3 regions of the Rahnella sp. RcJ3 genome follow, and region 1 is predicted to be linked to each of the others. Evidence: predicted binding sites of a transcription regulator. Region 1 holds the regulator's gene; each other region holds the start of a gene.
What was found. Region 1 encodes Fur, which represses iron uptake genes when iron is present. Its sites were predicted from a motif close to ATAATAATGAGAACNACTATCAA; they were not measured.
Positions count from the first base shown of each region.

Region 2: a site for Fur is predicted at 4,574-4,596, ahead of ulaG (L-ascorbate 6-phosphate lactonase). Genes of this name have one in related genera too.
Region 3: a site for Fur is predicted at 2,742-2,764, ahead of DXU84_RS03755 (Nramp family divalent metal transporter). Genes of this name have one in related genera too.

Region 1 is NZ_QSNX01000001.1:293,877-300,882, reverse strand. Features, by position in the region: gene pgm (phosphoglucomutase (alpha-D-glucose-1,6-bisphosphate-dependent)) at 1-326, opposite strand, end outside; gene seqA (replication initiation negative regulator SeqA) at 351-902, opposite strand; gene ybfF (esterase) at 1,144-1,926, shown strand; gene ybfE (LexA regulated protein) at 2,188-2,469, shown strand; gene DXU84_RS01380 (methyl-accepting chemotaxis protein) at 2,546-4,210, opposite strand; gene fldA (flavodoxin FldA) at 4,632-5,159, shown strand; gene fur (ferric iron uptake transcriptional regulator) at 5,472-5,927, shown strand; gene chiQ (ChiQ/YbfN family lipoprotein) at 6,056-6,391, opposite strand; gene DXU84_RS01360 (OprD family outer membrane porin) at 6,405-7,006, opposite strand, start outside.
Region 2 is NZ_QSNX01000014.1:18,799-25,804, reverse strand. Features, by position in the region: gene DXU84_RS17940 (L-ribulose-5-phosphate 4-epimerase) at 1-479, opposite strand, end outside; gene DXU84_RS17935 (L-ribulose-5-phosphate 3-epimerase) at 476-1,336, opposite strand; gene DXU84_RS17930 (3-keto-L-gulonate-6-phosphate decarboxylase UlaD) at 1,347-2,003, opposite strand; gene ulaC (PTS ascorbate transporter subunit IIA) at 2,029-2,499, opposite strand; gene ulaB (PTS ascorbate transporter subunit IIB) at 2,510-2,818, opposite strand; gene ulaA (PTS ascorbate transporter subunit IIC) at 2,875-4,278, opposite strand; gene ulaG (L-ascorbate 6-phosphate lactonase) at 4,691-5,755, shown strand; gene ulaR (HTH-type transcriptional regulator UlaR) at 5,870-6,625, shown strand; gene glpE (thiosulfate sulfurtransferase GlpE) at 6,710-7,006, shown strand, end outside.
Region 3 is NZ_QSNX01000002.1:237,325-244,330, forward strand. Features, by position in the region: gene DXU84_RS03730 (formate/nitrite transporter family protein) at 1-493, opposite strand, end outside; gene DXU84_RS03735 (hypothetical protein) at 622-762, shown strand; tRNA gene DXU84_RS03740 (tRNA-Ala) at 847-922, shown strand; tRNA gene DXU84_RS03745 (tRNA-Ala) at 995-1,070, shown strand; gene DXU84_RS03750 (NupC/NupG family nucleoside CNT transporter) at 1,207-2,394, opposite strand; gene DXU84_RS03755 (Nramp family divalent metal transporter) at 2,812-4,041, shown strand; gene DXU84_RS03760 (DUF2502 domain-containing protein) at 4,113-4,526, opposite strand; gene mgrA (L-glyceraldehyde 3-phosphate reductase) at 4,686-5,675, opposite strand; gene DXU84_RS03770 (alpha-keto acid decarboxylase family protein) at 6,004-7,006, shown strand, end outside.

The sequences.
Region 1 (7,006 bases):
ACATCAACGCCATTGGCGGTCAGCACTTCCAGCACGGAAATAAACGCCGGTTCAGACAACGCGTGCGTGTCTTTACCCACGTAGCATGGCCCGGTGGTGCCCTGCTCTTTACGCACTTCGGCAATCGCCTGAGCAATCGCCAGAATATGCGCTTCATTAAAGCTGTGACGCAACGCGCTACCGCGATGGCCGGACGTGCCGAATTTCACAGCATGCGCCGTGTTTGCCGGATCCGGTTGCAGAACGTAGTACTGTGACGTTAACTGCGCCACATTGATCAAATCGCTTTGCTGAGCAGGTTGCCCTGCACGGGGGTGATTAGCCACTGGCGCTTCTCCCTTACGCTGAAATTAAAGGGTGCCGCAAACTTTGTCAGTCAGTTCCGTCGGGAACTGCATGAGCTGCATGATGTGTTCAATCATGCTGCGTTTGCGACCTGTGTTGGTATTCGTAATAACCCAATACGGCGTTCCGGGAACGTGTTTAGGCTTGGTATGAATGCCGTTTTGCAGCAAGGTTTGCTGGTCACCGGCAAAGTAAGTCCGCGTGCGCCCGGTCAGAGAGTCGGTCGCCGTCGCAAATTCTTTAGGGTTCAGGGTATACAAGGTCGAGAGGATCAGCATAAAACGGTTAACCGCTTTAGTCTGTTCTGCGTATTCGTCGGACAGCAACAGTTCACGAACGGCGCGGACTTTATCACGCGACGTCGGTGCGGCGGCGGCAGGTTTTTCCTGCGCGACAGTTCCGGCGATAACAGAAGTGGTCACTGGTACGGCAGGAGCGGTCTGACCGGCAGTAAACTTCAACATACGGCGTAAAATATCAGACGCACTTTCACCGATTGCTTGCGTGTGGCTGGCAATGTAGCGGTAGAGTTCTTCGTCAACCTCAATAGTTTTCATCTTTATCCAGTACTGTTTTTCTACTTAATTCATTCGAAAGGATTATACAAATTTCTACGCAGTAACAAACAGAGGAATTGCGCCGCGAAGTAAAATCCAGACAACTTCCCGATTTTGCTGCATGCAGGCTCCGGCCCGTTCTGCTCCTGGTAGTCAAATCCCGCTCAGGCATCTGGCAGAAACTTTCTGTTTTAAAAAATTATCCGCAAGTCATGATAACCTAATGAGATTGTTTATCTGTATGAACTTCTCTATGAAATTACATTATCGCCTGCAAGAATCTGAAGTCGCTGACAGCACTGCACTGCCGGTTTTGCTCATCCACGGATTGTTCGGCACCCTTGATAATCTGGGCATTCTGGCCCGGGACCTGAGACAACAGCATAACGTGTTACAGGTGGATTTGCGTAATCACGGCCAGTCAGGACGTTCTGATGAAATGTCTTACGCCGCCATGGCGCAGGATTTAGTGGAAACGCTGGATGCTGTTGGTTTCCAAAAAGTCATTGTGATCGGCCATTCAATGGGTGGGAAAGCGGCGATGGCGTTGACGGCACTGATCCCCGACCGTATCGAAAAGTTGATCGCCATTGATGTCGCGCCGGTGGATTATCACGTGCGTCGCCATGATGAGATTTTTGCGGCGATTAATGCCGTGACCGAGGCAGGACTCCGCGACCGTACCTCCGCTACCGAATGCATGCGTACGTATATAAAGGAAGACGGCGTGATCCAGTTCCTGCTCAAATCATTCCAGCAGGGAGAATGGCGCTTTAACGTGCCGGTGCTGCTCAGTGAATACGAAACTATTACCGGCTGGGAAGACGTGCCTCCGTGGGATCACCCGGCGCTGTTTATCCGTGGCGGGCTATCGCCGTATGTGCAGGATGAATATCGCGACGCGATTGCCCGACAATTTCCGCAGGCCAAAGCGCATGTGGTGGCGGGAGCCGGTCATTGGGTGCACGCGGAAAAACCCGATGCAGTACTGCGCGCGGTGCACCGTTTCATCGATGCGGCCTGAGGTTTAACATCCTGGGGATAAATTGTGCAAAAAGTCTGCACAACTTAAGAAGTTATCATGAAATCAGGGTAATCAGGCGTTGTGAACCCCTGGTGCGCCAGTGTATGATTGCGCGCTATAATTTTGCCGCCCCGTTTACTCACAGTGAGTCGCGGGAGGTGAATTGGGTCAGGGTTTCTTAGCCCGAAATGTGTGAAACGCTCGTCAGGAACCGGCTTGCGGTTTTCCGATGTAAAAACTTCCCTGGTTGTACCGCTACCTATGGCAAAAGAACAACTGGATCGCACGACGATTGATCTGTTCGCAGATGACCGTCGTCCGGGGCGTCCAAAAACAAATCCGCTATCCCGTGATGAACAGCTCAGGATCAATAAGCGCAACCAGTTACGCCGCGATAAAGCGAGCGGCCTGCGTCGTGTGGAGCTGAAAATGAATGCCGATGCTGTTGATATGCTCAATAAGCTGGCAGAAGAACGCAATATCAGTCGTAGCGAATTGATTGAAGAGATGCTGCTGTCGCATCTTAACGGTCATGAAGGCTGATTGAAAAGCGGGTAACCCTCTCAGGCTACCCGTTTGTTTTTTCTTACTTATTCCATATTAATTCACGTCTTCCTGCTCAGAACGTTTCCCAGTTTTCAGCACTTTTCGCCGAAAGCATGCTGGTATCCGGACGCAATAACGGTGCGGAAATTGACTTCCCCGGACGTGAACCGACGCTCGTCACGCTATCTTTAAGTTTGAACGTAGCAACGGCATTGTTCAGCAATGAAGCCTGCTCTTCCAGTGATACTGCAGCCTGCGACGCCTGTTCTACCAGCGCGGCGTTCTGCTGTGTGACGCTGTCCATTTCTGTGACGGCAACCGCCACCTGACTGATTCCTTTGCTTTGCTCATCGGATGCAGAGGCGATTTCCGCCATGATGTCAGTGACATGCGTAATTGAGCGCACCACTTCATTCATCGTCTGACCGGCGTTTTCAACCAATTTCGAACCGCTGTCGACGCGGGAAACCGATTCGCTGATGAGCTGCTCGATTTCTTTCGCCGCCTGCGCACTGCGTTGTGCAAGATTGCGCACTTCGCTGGCAACCACTGCAAAACCGCGCCCCTGCTCGCCCGCACGTGCCGCTTCGACGGCAGCATTCAGCGCCAGAATGTTGGTCTGGAAAGCGATGCTGTTAATCACAGAAGTGATTTCAGCAATTTTCTTCGAGCTGCCGGAGATATCTTTCATGGTGCTGACCACGTCTGCCACGATGTTGCCGCCCTTCTGCGCGGTGGTGGAAGCCTCCATCACCAGCTGGCTGGCGTGATGCGCGTTATCGGCATTGTGTTTAACGGTAGCCGTCAGTTCTTCCATGCTGGCAGCGGTTTCTTCCAGCGCCGACGCCTGTTCTTCCGTACGGGAAGACAAATCGTTGTTCCCGGCTGAAATTTCTGACGCGCCCTGATAGATGTGATTGGTGCAGTTGCGGATGGTCTGAACGGTATTGACCAGGCTCAACTGCATCTCGTTCAGCAACGGAATCAGCTTACCGGCGCAGTTTTTACCGAATTCTTCCAGATAAAACGTCAGATCGCCGCTGGCGATCACCGCGAAGTGACCGCGGATTTTATCCAGCGGCTTCACCAGCGCCATCACCAGATAACGGTCAGTCAGCAATAAAATCACCAGCCCGATACCAAATGCCGTCAGCAGAATCACTTTGCTAAATGACGTCAGATGGGTGGATTGCCGTTGTGCCGCATCAAAATCGACAGCGATCTGACCGCTGACTTTTTCCATTGATGAGCCAAAGCTGCGGCTCAGTGCAGGCACGGTGGAATTGGCTAGCTGGTTATAGGACTCCGTATTTTTGCTGCGGGCTGCGTCGAACAATGGCGTGACGCCCTGCGTGATCAGATTTTCCCAACTGGTGATTAATTCCTGCACGGAGGAATCTTCCAGCCCCGGATGCGGTGCCGCTTTAAAACTGGCCAGAGCCTGCGTCAGCCCGCTGAGTGATTGTTTGGCGGTATCAAAAATTTCCGGACCTTTTGACGGATCGGCCTGAAGCTGTGCCACGGCGCGGCTCAGGCGCGTCACGGTACGAAAATACTGATCATTTCCTTTATTGATCAGCGCCATATTGTTGACCAGCTCGGTACTATTTTTGGTATTTTGGGTCAGTGTGTCCAGTGAGGTGACGGTGTAAAGGGAAACACCTGCCCACATGACGCAAAAGATGCCAAGAATGGTTAATAAAGCGGCCCTGATGGTGATATTTTTTAAAAACTGCACGATATGCCTCTCTCGAAACATGTCTGTTTCTGGCCTGAGGATTGACGGGGATGCGGAGAATCAAGACAGGTAACCAGCAGGCAAGTGCCCCAGGACATGTTTGAACACCTCTCCGGGCATCGATTTCTTTATTATGTTGAGATTGCTCCCGAATCATCTATCGGCGGAATGTTCTCGAAATTTAGTATTGTGACGACTTATTTCTCAAACTTGCTTTTGACCTTATTAAGCCTGAGGTTAATTCGCCGCAGGTGAAAGCACACAAAGGCGATAACACATAAAAATATTGCCCGATAAACTTATTTCCCAGTTAAGAAGGCGAGCAGAAGCATATTCTCCGCCGCACGAGTTTGCTATCATCTGCATTATTATTGCCTGCGTTGCAGAGCACTTCATTGAGAACAAGAGGTTAGGTAATCTTATGGCCGTTGTAGGTATCTTCTTTGGATCCGATACAGGTAACACCGAAAACATCGCAAAAATGATCCAGAAGCAATTGGGTAAAGATGTTGCAGAGGTGCATGACATTGCGAAGAGCAGCAAAGAGGATCTGGAAAAATTCGATATTTTGCTTATCGGCATTCCAACCTGGTATTACGGTGAAGCGCAGTGTGACTGGGACGACTTTTTCCCAACGCTGGAAGAGATAGATTTCGAAGGTAAGCTGGTGGCACTGTTTGGTTGCGGTGACCAGGAAGACTACGCCGAATATTTCTGCGATGCGCTGGGCACCGTGCGCGATATCATTGAGCCACGCGGCGCAGTGATTGTCGGACATTGGCCTACCGAAGGTTACCACTTTGAAGCATCTAAAGGCCTGGCGGATGATAAGCACTTCATAGGACTGGCAATTGACGAAGATCGTCAGCCCGAACTGACCAGCGAACGTGTTGATGCCTGGGTGAAACAGATCACAGAAGAACTTAGCCTTTCTGAAATTATTGGCTAAAAACCCTGTTGGCCCTGAGGATTTATTCTACAATTGAAGGGCCAAACTATTACTGAAATTAACAATTTAACTGCTACAAAATTGTAACTTTCGGTCGTATCAAGGTACACTGAGTTCCTCTGTTTTTTCTATTGATCAAGTCGTTGCATTCCAAATGTGACCGGCAATTTGTGATCTTTATTAACAGGCTGTCGTTGACGAGAATTGGCACATTGCGTTAAACGAAGAGACTAAACGAATAATTTTGTGCCGCCGATGCCACAGGCTGCATGCCTCAACTTGATTAGCACATAGTAACAGGACTGAATCCGCATGACTGACAACAACACCGCACTGAAGAAAGCCGGCTTAAAAGTCACGCTTCCGCGCCTCAAAATCCTGGAAGTGCTGCAAGCGCCGGAAGGTCATCACGTTAGTGCGGAAGATCTTTACAAGCAACTGATTGATATGGGTGAAGAAATTGGCCTGGCGACGGTTTACCGCGTTCTGAACCAGTTTGACGACGCCGGTATTGTCACCCGTCATAACTTCGAAGGCGGCAAGTCCGTATTCGAACTGACCCAGCAACATCACCACGACCACCTGATCTGTCTGGATTGCGGTCGTGTGATCGAATTCCGTGACGAATATATTGAAGGTCGTCAGCGTGAGATTGCTAAGAAACACGGTATCAAGCTCACCAACCACAGCCTGTATCTGTACGGCCACTGTGAAGCAGGCGATTGCCGCGAAGATGACTCTTTGCACAACGATAAACCTGCGCAGTAATCTGCACAGGCTTTGACTAAATTAACCGCTGAAAAGCGGTTTTTTTATGTCTGATATCGACGCAGATTGAGCCCGGATAGCAGGCATAAAAAACCCCGGCAAGCCGGGGTATGTTTCGCTGCTGAGATTCACGGCTTAGGTGAATTGTTCGTTTTTATTTCCTGCCAGATTTTCCCGCAATCAGCAGCATATGCCTGACCGTCGCCAGTTTTACGCGCCGTCAGACATCGCTGATAATCCACCACGCGCACCGTCTCCTGTTCTGCAAATTGCTGGTGGGCTTTTTCCTGTTTCAGTTTATTCAGTAACACCTCGCAGGATGCCAGTTTGTCCGGATTGCCTTCTGACGTATTGATACAGGCACGGTAATCTTCCCGCGTTTGGGATATTTGTGCCTGATCGGCGGTGGGTGCACAACCGGCCAGCAAAACAGCCGAAACCATGATCATCAGTAATTTATTCATCGACATAGCGACCTCAGAAAATAGTAAATGGAGCGATAACGATGAATTTCACGTCTTTTTCATCCTGGAAAATGTTGCCGTAACCGCCGCCCCAGCTCGGTATGTCCGAATGGTTGTCGTACTGGGTGTAATGCAGTTTGAACAACGTCCCTTTGGCGCGCCCTTCCTGAATGGTGTACAGCGCATCCAGGCTCCATGCGCTTTCTTTCAGACGCTGGCTCTGGTCATAAGCGGCGTTGGTGCTCGGTTTGGCATCCCAGGCATAGACGTACGAACCACCGACCGCGAAGCCCGGTAAATCCCATTTCGCCAGATCATACAATACGCCTGCATATACTGCTTTTTCACCGTTGGCGTTGAAGTCCGAGCGGTTGTCCCACCACACATCAAGACGGCCGTTTGAGGAAGAATAAGTCGGGGTCATGCGCTGCAGGAAGTAGCCCTGATTCCCTTCCGCTTTCACCATCGTCCCTTCCAGACGCCAGTTAAACTGCCCGGTGGTATAGCCAAAGGTCAGTGCCTGCAACCATGCCAGACCGTCATACAGACTGTTCGGATCATTCTTGTCACTGATGCGGTCTTCTGCACCATAGAACTGATAGCTGGTGGTCAGCG
Region 2 (7,006 bases), on a different contig from region 1:
ATATGCAGCGGATCGATGCCGGTCAGCGACGCGGCGATAACTTTGCCGGTTTCCAGTTCGTACTCTCCGCTGACTTCCTTACGCGATAAAGGCCGGGTGCAGGGAATGGCACCGGCAAAATAATCCGCGTGTGTGGTGCCGAGTGGCGGGATGGCGACGCCGGCCTGCGCCCATGAGGTCGCATAGGTCGAATGGGTGTGCACGATGCCACCAAGCTGCGGGAAACGGGCGTAAAGTTCGAGATGCGTGGCGGTATCTGAAGAGGGTTTGTAATGCCCTTCCACGACGTCGCCTTGCAGGTTCAGCACGACCATATCGCTGACCTGCATTTTCTCGTATTCCACGCCGCTCGGTTTGATCACAACAATACCGCGCTCGCGATCAATACCGCTGACATTCCCCCACGTGAAGGTCACCAGACCAAAAGCGGGCAGCGCCATGTTGGCTTCAAATACGCGTTGTTTCAGTGCATCCGTCATCGGGTTTCCTCCATGTTAAGCCCGGCTTTCTGCATTTTATCGACCACCCAGGCGCGGGCGTTGCGCACTTCCTGCATCGGATCGGCGGCGGTTTCGCTCCACATTTCGATCAGGTACGGCCCGCGATAACCGCTTTTTTGCAGCGTGGCAAAGCAACGCTCGAACTCCACCACGCCGTTGCCAAAGGGGACGTTTTTGAATACGCCGGGCTGTGTGTCTTTAACATGCACAGCGACGATATGCCCTGCGCCGCTTGCCAGTTCCATCTGCACGTCGTTATCCCATGCCGATAAATTGCCGATATCCGGATAAAGCTGGAACCACGGATTGTTCAGGTAATGACTGTAACCCAGCGCTTTGCTGATCGAATTCATCAGCGGGTAATCCATGATTTCCATCGCCAGCGTGACCTGCGCACGACTGGCCATTTCGACGGACTCCTGCAAGCCATCGCGAAAACGCTCGCGGGTATTTTCATTGGCCTGCTGGTAATACACGTCATAACCGGCAAGCTGGATCACGCGAATGCCGAGATCCTGCGCCAGCACGATGGCCTTGCGCATGATTTCCAGACCCTGATTGCGGGTTTCATCATCTTCTGCACCAAGCGGGAACCGCCGGTGCGCGCTCAGGCACATGGACGGAATGCGGATGCCGGTGCGCGATATTGCATCAACTACCCGCAAACGTTGCTCGCGTGACCAGTCCAGCCGCGCCAGCCGGTTGTCGGTTTCATCCACCGACATTTCAACGAAATCGAAGCCCAGCTCTTTCGCCAGTGTCAGGCGCATCAGCCAGTCTTCGCCCGCAGGCAGGGCTTTTTCATAGATACCGAGTGGAACGGCTTTATGCATCATTCGGTGTTCCTTAGCCCCAGAGCTGGCGAATGGATTTTTTGAACTGACGTGCTGCGTCAACCGGATCTTTGGCGTCGCGGATACTACGTCCGGCGATAAAGACGTGCACCGGAATGTCTTTAAATAGCGGCAAATCTTCCAGCGCCAGTCCGCCGGTAATGGTCACTTTAAAACCCATGGCGGAAAGGCGTTTAATCGCCGAGATATCGGCATCGCTCCACGCCACCCCGGCGGCCTGCGCGTCGCGGCTGCGGTGATAAACCACCTGCCCGATGCCTGCGTCGTGCCATTCCTGCGCCTGTTCCCACGTCCAGTAACCGGTCAGCTCAATCTGCACGTCGCCGTTAAATTCTTTCGCCACTTCCAGCGCACCTTTGGTGGTGTTGATGTCGGCACAGCAAATCACCGTCACCCAGTCAGCATGGGCTTCGAAACACATGCGCGAGAGGATTTTTCCGGCATCGGCGATTTTGGCATCGGCCAGCACAATTTTTTCCGGATACAGCGCCTTAAGGTCACGCACCGCGCGCACACCTTCTGCGACACACAAAATAGTGCCGACTTCGATAATGTCGACTTCGCTGGCGATCAGACGCGTGGTTTTGTAAGCGTCGTCCATCGACTGGTTATCCAGCGCCACCTGCAACATCGGTAATGAATGAGACATAATATATTCCTTCTCTGCTAACGAATTAGTGAACCGCCGTGGCGGAGGTCAGGTCGATCAGATCCAGCACCTGTTGCGCCGTGGTGCAGGCACGCAGGCGGTCAAAATTGGCTTCATCATCAAACAGGTTCACCACCTGCATGATGCCGATTTCCTGATGCGCATTGGCATCCACCGCCGCCAGCGTGATGAGGATATCCACCGGATCGTTATCTTCATGATTGAACACCAGCGGTTTTTTCAGCGTCACCAGCGCAAAACCGGTTTTCAGCACACCTTCTTCCGGACGGCCATGCGGCATGGCAAGCCCGGGCGCGATCACGAAATACGGCCCGAAACGTTCGACGCCGTCCAGAATCGCCTGGTAATAACGCGGCTCTACCACTCCGGCTTCTACCAGCATATCGACGCCAATTTTCACTGCGCCCTGCCAGGTTTCTGCTTCTGCGTTGAGGCGAATCGAGTTGTTTTCAGCCAGCGAATCTCGCAGTTTCATACATCGCTCCTTACTTTTTCAGGTCTGCGGAAAAGTGCGCGTTAATCACTTCCATCACTTTCGGACCGAAGTCCGCCGCCGACAGCATGTTGCGCACGCCGACCACGTATTTGTTGCCGCTGACGGTGATTTCATCCGCCACGTGCGTGGAGGCGACAATAATGTCAGCCCCGCTCAGCTCGGATTTGTATTCCCCCACCGCGCAGCTATTCATGGTGTGATCCACGCCTTCCTGCGTCAGAAACTGGCCGATTTTCATCTTCATGATCATCGAACTGCCTTGCCCGCAACCGCATACCGCCAGAATTCGTACTGTCATGGGAACCTCTTTGTTTGGTGAGAAGTTATTTGTGAGAAGTCATTAGTGAACAGTCATTAGTGAGAAACGGACTGATTAAGCGCCTGTTTTTCAGCATCTTCTTCGGCCCGCAATGCGCGACCCGCGAAGAACATGTAGAGCAGCACAATCACCGCAATGACGCCCATAAAGGCCATACCGATGCTGAAGAAGCCCTGCACCATTGGCGGTGCCAGAATCGACCAGTCTGCCATGCCCATCCAGGCGCTCAGGCCGGTGAGTTTGATGGCCCAGACGCAGCCGAAGATTTCGATCATCCCCATTACCAGACAGATTTTCAGCGCCGCGCGCCAGCCGCCGAAGTGATTGGCAAACACGCCGATGGTGGCGTTAGAGAAGAACATCGGGATAAAGCCGGGGATGATCATGATGGAAGAGCCCATGCCAAACAGAATGGCGACAGCAATCAGCTGGCCGATGGTGCCCCACATAAAGCCCCAGACCACGGCGTTCGGCGCAAAGCTGTAAATAGCCGCGCAGTCGATGGCCAGCACGGCACCCGGGATCAGGCGTTGGGAGATGCCGTTAAAGGCTTCGGTCAGTTCAGCAACGAACATACGCACGCCCTGAATAATGATGAAAATCGCCACTGCAAACATCAGACCGGTTTGCAGGATGTAAATCGTCCAGTGGGTTTTTCCGGCCATTTGCTGCAGGGTGTCGAGGCCGAAGGAACACAGAATGATGCCGAAGAACACGGTCATCACGATGGCGGTAGACACGATATTGTCATGGAAAATATTCAGCCAGCCCGGCAGTTTGAGATCTTCAACACTGTCTTCTTTCTTGCCGAGATACGGCGCGATTTTATAAGCGATCCACGAGGCAAATTGCTGCTGGTGACCAATCGAGAAGCCGCTGTTTTCGGTCACGGCCTGCGTCGGTTTGTACATCATGTTCGAGGTAATTCCCCAGTACAGGGATACCAGAATTGCGGTTGACCAGATGGTGGTCCACATCGGATAGCCCATGATGAAGAAGAACACCGCAATCAGCCCCGCCTGCTGGAACATGATATGGCCGGTCAGCATGATGGTGCGAATGCCGGTAATGCGGCGAAATACCACCATCAGGATATTCAGCGCCAGGGCGATCAGCACCGCGTAACCGACCCAGCTATAGGCCTCGCCCATGCGCTCCACCGTGGCCATCATTGAGGCATAGGTATCTGATATTGCACCGTTAATGCCATACACTTCTGAAAGTTTTGCCACCACCGGTTTGAAGGTACCGGTCAGAATGCCGGACCCCGCCTGCAGTAACATAAAGCCGATAATGGTTTTGATGGTGCCCTTGATAATCACCGTCGCGCTCTTCCTGAGCAGGATGTAACCGAGCATGGTCACAATACCCAGCAGCAACGGCGCGTTAGTCATTACCTGATTAAAAAATACGGTGAAGATGGTGTAGAGGAATTCCATAAGACTCTCCGTCTGACCTTGTTTGATCTCTTCAACGCACTTGAACATAACCGCTGCGCTAAAAAGTGAGGGACAAACGCACTCTAATGCTCACATCGAATCAAATAAAGATTCGCAATGATTATTTGTGAGCAGTCTCGCAAGATATCGTCATCGGCAGAATGAGCTAACAAACTAAATCACTCTGTTTTTATGATAAATATCAGCCATATACTACAAAAAAAGGCATGTGAAAACCGCCTGAAATCCTCCCATCCTCCTTTGTCACCCCCTGCTTAATGCTAAAAATCGCTCGTTTATAATCATTGTCATTATGAATTTTCGATGATAACTTCTCACAAACAAATCATATATAATCACTAAATGATTTATTGTGACTCTATTTCAAAGCCAACTCAGATGAGGGAATACTATGAGCAAAGTAGAAACGATCAGCCGCGAATCCTGGATCCTCAGCACTTTCCCGGAATGGGGCACCTGGTTAAACGAAGAGATCGAGCAGGAAAAGGTCGCGCCGGGCACCTTTGCCATGTGGTGGCTGGGCTGTACGGGGATCTGGCTGAAGTCTGAGGGCGGCGCGAATATTTGTGTCGATTTCTGGTGTGGCGTCGGCAAGCAAAATCACAGCAGCCCGCTGATGAAAACCGGCCACCAGATGCAGCGCATGGCCGGTGTAAAGAAGCTCCAGCCGAATCTGCGCACCACACCGTTTGTGCTCGATCCCTTTGCGATCAGGGAGATCGACGCGGTGTTATCCACCCACGATCATAACGATCATATCGATGTGAACGTGGCCGCCGCTGTCATGCAAAACTGTGCTGCTGACGTGCCCTTTATCGGCCCGCAAACCTGTGTGGATTTGTGGATGAGCTGGGGCGTGCCCGCCAGTCGTTGCATCGTGATGACGCCGGGCAAAGTGGTGAGGATCAAAGACGTGGAAATTCACGCACTGGATTCTTTCGACCGCACGGTGCTGATCACCCTGCCCGCAGACCAGAAAGCCGCAGGGGTATTGCCGGATATGATGGATCAGCGCGCGGTGAATTATTTGTTCAAAACGCCGGGCGGTAACCTGTATCACAGCGGCGATTCGCACTATTCCAACTACTACGCCAAACACGGTAACGAATATCAGATAGACGTGGCGCTCGGCTCTTATGGCGAAAACCCGCGTGGTGTGACCGACAAAATGACCAGCGTCGATATGCTGCGCATGGCGGAATCCCTCAACACCAAAGTCGTTATTCCGTTCCACCATGATATCTGGTCGAATTTCCAGGCCGATCCGCAGGAAATCCGCGTGCTGTGGGAGATGAAAAAAGATCGCCTGAAATACGGCTTCAAGCCGTTTATCTGGCAGGTCGGCGGTAAATTCACGTATCCGGATGATAAGGATAACTTCGAGTATCACTATCCGCGTGGCTTTGACGACTGCTTTACGACAGAGACTGATCTGCCATTCAAGTCTTTCTTATAAAGTATGTTATGAACAGGCGGAGGCAGCAGACTCCGCTTTTTTATAAACCATGTAATTGCCATTACTGCTCGTTTATAATCACGCGGTAATCACCTATTTACCTGCGGAGCCACCATGACTGAGCCACAACGCCACAATGCTATTCTCGATCTGCTGCAACGTCAGGGGCAGATTTCCGTCGCTGATGTGATTGATCAGTTTGATATTTCACCCGCTACGGCGCGTCGTGACATCACCAAGCTCAACGAACTGGGCAAATTGCGGAAAGTGCGCAATGGCGCTGAAGCCGTGAATCAGCCACGCCAGAACTGGACACCGCTGAATATCCATCAGACGCACAATCTCAACGAGAAAATGCGCATCGCCAAAGCGGCATCCGAACTGTGCCAGCCGGGTGAAAGCGTGGTGATAAACTGCGGTTCGACGGCGTTTCTGCTCGGCCGTGAAATGTGCGGAAAAGATATTCAGGTCATTACCAATTATCTGCCGCTGGCCAATTATCTGATTGAACAGGAGCACGACAGCGTGGTGATCATGGGCGGTCAGTACAATAAAAGTCAGTCAATTACGCTGGCACCACAAGACGGCGATGCCAGCCTGTATGCCGGGCACTGGATGTTCACCAGCGGCGCGGGGCTGACCGCCGATGGCCTGTACAAAACCGATATGCTGACCGCGATGGCCGAGCAGAAGATGTTGAATTATGTTGGGAATTTGGCGGTACTGGTCGACAGCAGCAAAATCGGCCAGCGCGCGGGCATGCTGTTCAGCCGCACCGAACAAATCGATGTGCTGATCACCGGCAAAGAAGCGAATGATGAAATCATCGGGCAATTACGTCAGAAAGGCGTGCAGGTGATCCTGGTTTAGCCTTTATCCCTGTATTTCGTCTGGTCTTAGTTGTGCAATTATTGGGTAGAATGGCGGCATAACCTTTTATGAGGCAAGACCAGAATGGAACAATTTGAAGCAATCAGCGTTGAACAAGCACATTCCCGCCTGACCTCAGGCGAAGCCGTGATGGTCGATATTCGTGACCCGCAAAGCTTCGGCGCAGCACATGCACCTGGCGCTTATCACCTGAGCAACGACAGCCTGCCTGCGTTTATCCAGCATGCCGATGCCAAAACACCGGTACTGGTGATGTGTTATCACGGCATCAGCAGCCGCGGTGCCGCGCAATTTTTGATTTCTCAGGGTTTCGAATCGGTCTACAGCGTTGACGGCGGTTTCGAAGCCTGGTCGCAAACC
Region 3 (7,006 bases), on a different contig from region 1:
TACAGCCGATACCGGAAATGAACGCATGCATGAAGTCTGCGTTGACCTTCGCGGTGGCGGTTGCCACCGTTTTGCTCAGGAAAGCGCCTTCCGTCAGCCCCAGAACGTGGCCGAAGAAATAGGCCACTGCCAGGCTGCCCAGCAGGTTAGCGACAGTGACCCAGAACCAGTTACGCAGCACCGCGTAAAGGCTGATCTGACGCGCGAACCAGGCGATAGGTAAGGTCATCATATTACCGGTCAGCAGTTCTCCCCCTGCTAACACGGTCAGAATGATGCCTACCGGGAAGACGGCAGCGCCAAGCAAGTTACTGAATGAACCCCAGGATGCAGGTAATGTCCCTATTACATGCAGATCCAGAAGGAAACCGGTGGCGATGAATGCGCCAGCCAGAAAGCCCAAAATTAACAAATTCAACACGGTGGCGCGGCTTTTATTAACGCCCGCTGTGACGGCGATGGATGCGATTTCTTTAGGTGAATACAAGGACATGGGAGTGCTCGAATGGTGTAAGTTATGATTATTGCGCGAGAAGTCTATTCTGAGATTTATCTCAAAACAAGGCGATTATCATAGTCTGCTAACATTTTATTAATCATTCGGACATAGATGTTAAGGAAATGCGTAAGCAGATCAGAAAGCTAGGAAAAATGCGGGCTGGCGGACAAATTGTAAAACAAAGCGTCTGTCTGAAAATTTCCCTGATGGCAGAGGATTTTTCCCTGTGGAATGGGGGATTTGGCGGCTTTTTCAGCGCTTGAATTGAGAAACGGATTTAGCCGTTGACAGGGGTAGCGACGTTTCATATTATGCGCCCCGTTCACCCGTTTTTACGGGCATGAATTGGGGGTATAGCTCAGCTGGGAGAGCGCTTGCATGGCATGCAAGAGGTCAGCGGTTCGATCCCGCTTATCTCCACCAACTTCCTTTCCAGAGCAAGTTGGCTGTTTCCTTCCCAGGGAAACAAAAAAGTAAATGTGTACGACCTCGTGTGGGGGTATAGCTCAGCTGGGAGAGCGCTTGCATGGCATGCAAGAGGTCAGCGGTTCGATCCCGCTTATCTCCACCAAATATTAAAGAAACCCGCTTCGGCGGGTTTTTTGCTTTTGGCGCTTTGTCATTTCTCCTGCCTGTTTTACTGCGCTGAATCGCAGACATAAAAAAAGGCGCCGGAGCGCCTTTCTCGTCGTTCTGTATTTGCTTACTTACGCCAGTACCAGACCCGCGATAGAAGCAGACAACACGCTGACCAGCGTTGAGCCGTACAGCAGTTTCAGGCCGAAGCGTGAAACCACGTTGCCCTGATGTTCGTTCAGGCCTTTGATAGCGCCGGCAACGATACCGATGGAAGAGAAGTTTGCGAAAGACACCAGGAACACGGACAGGATGCCCACGCCGCGTGGTGAAAGTTCGGTTGCTACTTTCTGCAGATCCAACATCGCAACGAATTCATTGGAAACCAGTTTGGTTGCCATGATGCTGCCTACCTGCAAGGCTTCGTGACTTGGTACGCCCATCATCCACGCGAATGGATAGAAGACATAACCCAGCACGCCCTGGAAGGTGATACCGAATACCACGTCGAACAACGCATTCAGGCATGAAATCAGTGCGATGAAACCAATCAACATGGCTGCAACGATGATAGCCACTTTGAAGCCTGCCAGGATGTATTCACCCAGCATTTCAAAGAAGCTCTGACCCTGGTGCGTATTACCGATTTGCAGGTCTTCTTCTGAATCAACCTTATAAGGGTTGATCAACGACAGTACGATGAAGGTACTGAACATGTTGAGCACCAGCGCAGCAACAACAAAGCGCGGTTCCAGCATGGTCATGTACGCACCCACAATCGACATAGAAACCGTCGACATTGCTGTGGCAGCCATGGTGTACATACGTTTTTCAGACATTTTGCTCAGAATATCTTTATACGCGATAAAGTTTTCTGACTGACCCAAAATCAGGGAGCTGATGGCGTTGAAAGATTCCAGTTTTCCCATGCCATTAATTTTCGACAGAACCGTACCGATAATACGGATGACGAAAGGCAGTACACGAATGTGTTGTAAAATACCGATCAACGCAGAAATAAACACGATCGGACACAAGACTTTCAAGAAGAAGAACGCTAATCCTTTATCGCTCATGCCTCCAAATACGAAGCCGGTCCCTTCCGCAGCGAATCCTAATAATTTTTCAAACAAGTCTGAGAAGCCTTTCACAAAACCTAAACCAACAGAAGAATTCAGGAAGAAGTAGGCTAACAAGACTTCGATGACCAACAGCTGAACGATGAAGCGTAAACGGATATTTTTCCGGTCACGGCTCACCAGTAAAGCGAGTGCAGCGACAACGGCCAACGCTAATACAAAGTGCAATATTCGGGACATGGGTGCTCCAAATTAGAGGCAGGCTATATTTCGACGGTCATTTTATGTAACGCGTACATTTAAAACGTGAAGTCGATTGCAAATATAGAAATTACAGACACGAATTGCAACAAATCGCGGCCCATCACACAAAAAATCAAGATGTTAATAAAACTAAGCACAATTAGCATTCCTGTGCTAGTTTTATCATGTGCCGTAATGCGTTCTGAATCTGGCCCGTTAATGTCTGTTTTAGGAAAGTGCGCTGCGTCTGGCTTTCTGAAGCCGGGTGAGCGAATCACCCCCTCAGTTATTACCTTCTCGCTTACTGCTGCTGCCTATCAGAGTAATCACTCAGATCATTCCAAATGCACTTGATAATCATTATCAATTAGATATCATTGATGTAAGCGTAATAATTGTAAGGGTTAACTAACTATGCTGAACAGCCGGGCCGAATCTGCAGGCCGCGCGTCCAGAAAGATGAAGCTTTCACTGATGGGACCGGCCTTTATCGCCGCCATTGGTTATATCGATCCGGGCAACTTTGCGACGAATATTCAGGCCGGTGCTTCTTATGGCTATCAGTTGCTGTGGGTGGTGGTATGGGCCAACGTCATGGCGATGTTGATCCAGTTGTTGTCTGCCAAACTCGGTATCGCGACCGGCAAAAACCTGGCCGAACATATCCGCGATCGTTTCCCGCGTCCGGCCGTCTGGGCTTACTGGGTGCAGGCGGAGATTATCGCAATGGCCACCGATCTGGCCGAATTTATTGGCGCCGCCATAGGCTTCAAATTGCTTCTCGGGGTTTCCCTGTTACAGGGCGCAGTACTTACCGGGATTGCCACCTTTATTATCCTTGGGCTGCAAAAACGCGGGCAAAAGCCGCTGGAACTGGTGATCGCCGGTTTACTGTTGTTTGTTGCTGCGGCTTATATTGTTGAATTGTTCTTCTCGCAGCCAAGCATGCTGGCGCTGGGCAAAGGCATGTTAATCCCCGCACTGCCAACCGCTGATTCGGTGTATCTAGCCGCGGGTGTGCTCGGCGCGACCATTATGCCGCATGTCATTTATCTGCACTCTTCGCTGACTCAGCGGGGCGGCAAGGCGTCCAAAGCGCAGCGTTATTCAGCCACCAAGCTGGATGTCGGTATTGCCATGACCATCGCCGGTTTTGTGAATCTGGCGATGATGGCGACGGCTGCGGCGGCATTCCATTTCAGCGGACACAGCGGGATCAGTGAGCTGGATGAAGCCTATCTGACGCTGCAACCGTTGCTCGGCCACGCTGCCGCGACCACCTTCGGTCTGAGTCTGGTGGCAGCCGGTTTATCTTCTACAGTTGTCGGCACGCTGGCCGGACAGGTAGTGATGCAAGGGTTCGTGAAATTCTACATTCCGCTGTGGGTTCGCCGTACGGTGACCATGATGCCGTCTTTTATTGTGATCCTGATGGGATTAGATGCCACACGTATTTTGGTGATGAGCCAGGTATTGCTGAGCTTCGGGATTGCGCTGGCATTGCTGCCGTTGCTGGCTTTTACCGGTAACCGCAGCCTGATGGGCGAGATGGTGAATACTAAAACCGTGCAGTGGGCGGGGCGGGTCATCGTGCTGATCGTCGTCAGCCTTAACCTTTATCTGCTGACAGGTATGTTGAAATAACGCCTTCGCCAGCGACAGATAATAAAAAACGGGACAGTTTGCGCTGTCCCGTTTTTGTTTTATTCCGTTGATTAATGGCGGTGATCGCCATGCCCGCCCCGGCGATCATCATGGCCGCGACCCCGATCCGGCCCGCGGCCGTGATCATAATGCGGACGTCCGTGGTCGCTGTGATGATAACGCGGTGGCGGCATCGGACGACGTGGCGGATGGCGTTCGTTCCACCAGCCATGATCGCGCCAGCGATAACCATCCCAGTAATAGCCGCGCGGGCTGCGTGCACCATAGTGGTGACCACGGTAACCATTCCACCAGCCTGGGTTACGCCAGTCATAGCCGTCCCAGTAATAACCCCGCCTGTCGCGATCACCGATATTGATAGAAAGGCCCGGCGTATTCAGGCTGAAGCTGCTGGCCTGCACGGTGGGTACCGCCGCAGGGAGCAGGGTAAAGAACAATGTGGCAAAAAGTACCGGCTTTAACATGAGTGGCCCCAGATTCCTTATAATTTATGCTGACAGTTATAAGGGGAAGAGGGCACCGGTACTATTGCTTACAATCCTGTTTTGAATGATTTACGCGCCTTAACGGTTTACTTACGAATCCTCCATAAAGGCGCGTTTTTTATACCGCAGGGTAATCGCTTACACTAAAATCCCTTCGATCGCCGCCAGTTCTTCTGTGCTGAAATGACGGTGAGAGACCATGCCCACGGCATCGTCGATCTGGCTGGTTTTACTGGCACCAATCAGGACGGACGTCACGCGGTCGCCGCGCAGAACCCACGCCAGCGCCATCTGCGACAGCTTCTGACCGCGTGCCTGCGCAATATCATTCAGCTTACGCACTTTTGCCAGCTTCTCTTCCGTCAGCTGATCTGCTGTCAGGAACTTACTGCCGCTGGCTGCGCGGGAATCTTCAGGAATGCCCGCCAGATAACGGTCAGTCAGCACGCCGCCTGCCAGTGGCGAGAAGGCGATAGACCCGACGCCGTTATCCGCCAGCGTATCCAGCAGATCAGCCTCAACCCAGCGCTCGAACATGGAATATTTCGGCTGATGGATCAGACAAGGCGTGCCAAGATCTTTCAGGATTTCAAACGCTTTTTTGGCGCGTTCTGCCGGATAATTCGACAAACCGACGTACAGGGCTTTGCCCTGACGCACGATCAAATCCAGCGCGGCCATGGTTTCTTCCAGCGGTGTATCAGGGTCAGGACGGTGATGATAGAAAATATCCACGTACTCCAGCCCCATGCGTTTCAGACTCTGATTCAGGCTGGCGACCAGATATTTTTTCGAGCCCCAGTCTCCGTACGGGCCGTCCCACATGGTGTAACCGGCTTTGGAGGAAATAATCAGCTCATCGCGATAAGGCAATAAATCTTCCTGCAGGATGCGGCCGAAATGCTGTTCTGCCGAACCCGGAGGCGGGCCGTAGTTATTGGCCAGATCGAAATGGGTGATCCCATGGTCGAAAGCATGGCGGATCAGTTTCCGGCCATTCTCAAAATGGGCGTTATCGCCGAAGTTATGCCACAAACCCAGGGAAACGGCGGGCAGTTTCAGACCGCTCTGGCCACAGCGACGGTATTCCATATTCTCGTAACGGGTTGGACTGGCTTGATACACCATGTGAGTCCTTATAATAAATTCAGAAGTGAACAGAAGGTTATAAATGTCATAAAAAACCAATTTTAGTGTATGCGCTTTCACAAGCATTTCCAGCTAATCAGATCACATCCGGAACAATCCTTGTACGCAGGATCGTTGATTACCGTGACTATTCTTCCTGCCTATTACCTTTACTGCTGAATCCGCTTCCCTGCATTAACACAGTGCAGGGGTGTAACTCTGCGTTGCCATGCCTTATTTCGAATAATAAATGTGCTGTCCCCCGGTTTGGAGTAATACTCATATTAGTGGGATTAACTGGTTACTTTATTTTTCACAGAGGATCGTCATGGTTAATGAATACACAGTAGGTGACTATCTCTTAGATCGTTTATCACTCAGCGGGATCTCCGAGTTGTTTGGCGTGCCGGGCGATTACAATCTGAAATTCCTCGACAGTGTGATTAATCATCAGCAAATCACCTGGGTTGGCTGTACCAATGAATTAAATGCCGCCTATGGCGCAGATGGTTACGCCCGTACCAAAGGTATTGCGGCGTTGCTGACGACGTTTGGTGTCGGCGAACTGAGCGCACTGAATGGCATTGCCGGTAGTTATGCGGAATATGTGCCCGTCGTGCATATCGTGGGTGCGCCAGCACTGACGTCTCAGCGTAAAGGTGAGCTGCTGCATCACACGCTGGGAGATGGCGAATTCTGTCATTTCATGCGGATGTCAGCTCCGGTCAGCGTGGCACAGGCCTCCCTCACACCGGAAAATGCCCTGGCTGAAATCGACCGTGTGATTGAAGAAGTGATGTACAGCTCGCGGCCGGGTTACCTGTTATTGCCCAGCGATGTGGCCGCGTTGCCGGTCAGTACCCGTGCGCATGCGTTACCTGCGCGTCAGCCGCCTTTCTCGGCTTCTTCTCTGGAAGCTTTTACTGCCGCCGCTGAAAAGCAGTTGCGGGGCGCAAGCCGTGTTTCGTTGCTGGCGGATTTTCTGGCAGACCGCTTCAAGGTTAAAAAGGCGCTGGAACAGTGGATGGAAGAAGTGCCGCTGGCGCATTCAACGTTGCTGATGGGTAAAGGTTTATTCAACGAGCAGCAGGCGCATTTTGCTGGCACTTATTCGGGGGCCGCCAGCGCACCGTCAACGAAAGAAGCGATTGAAGGGGCTGATGTGGTGATCACGGTCGGGGTGAAATTTACTGACACCATCACCGCCGGTTTTACCCAGCAGCTTCCGTCCGGAAAATGCATCGACCTTCAGCCCTTTTTTGCCCGCGTGGGCGATAAGATCTTCCATCAGCTGCCGCTCGAAAAAACGGTCAGCGTGATGCACCGCCTGA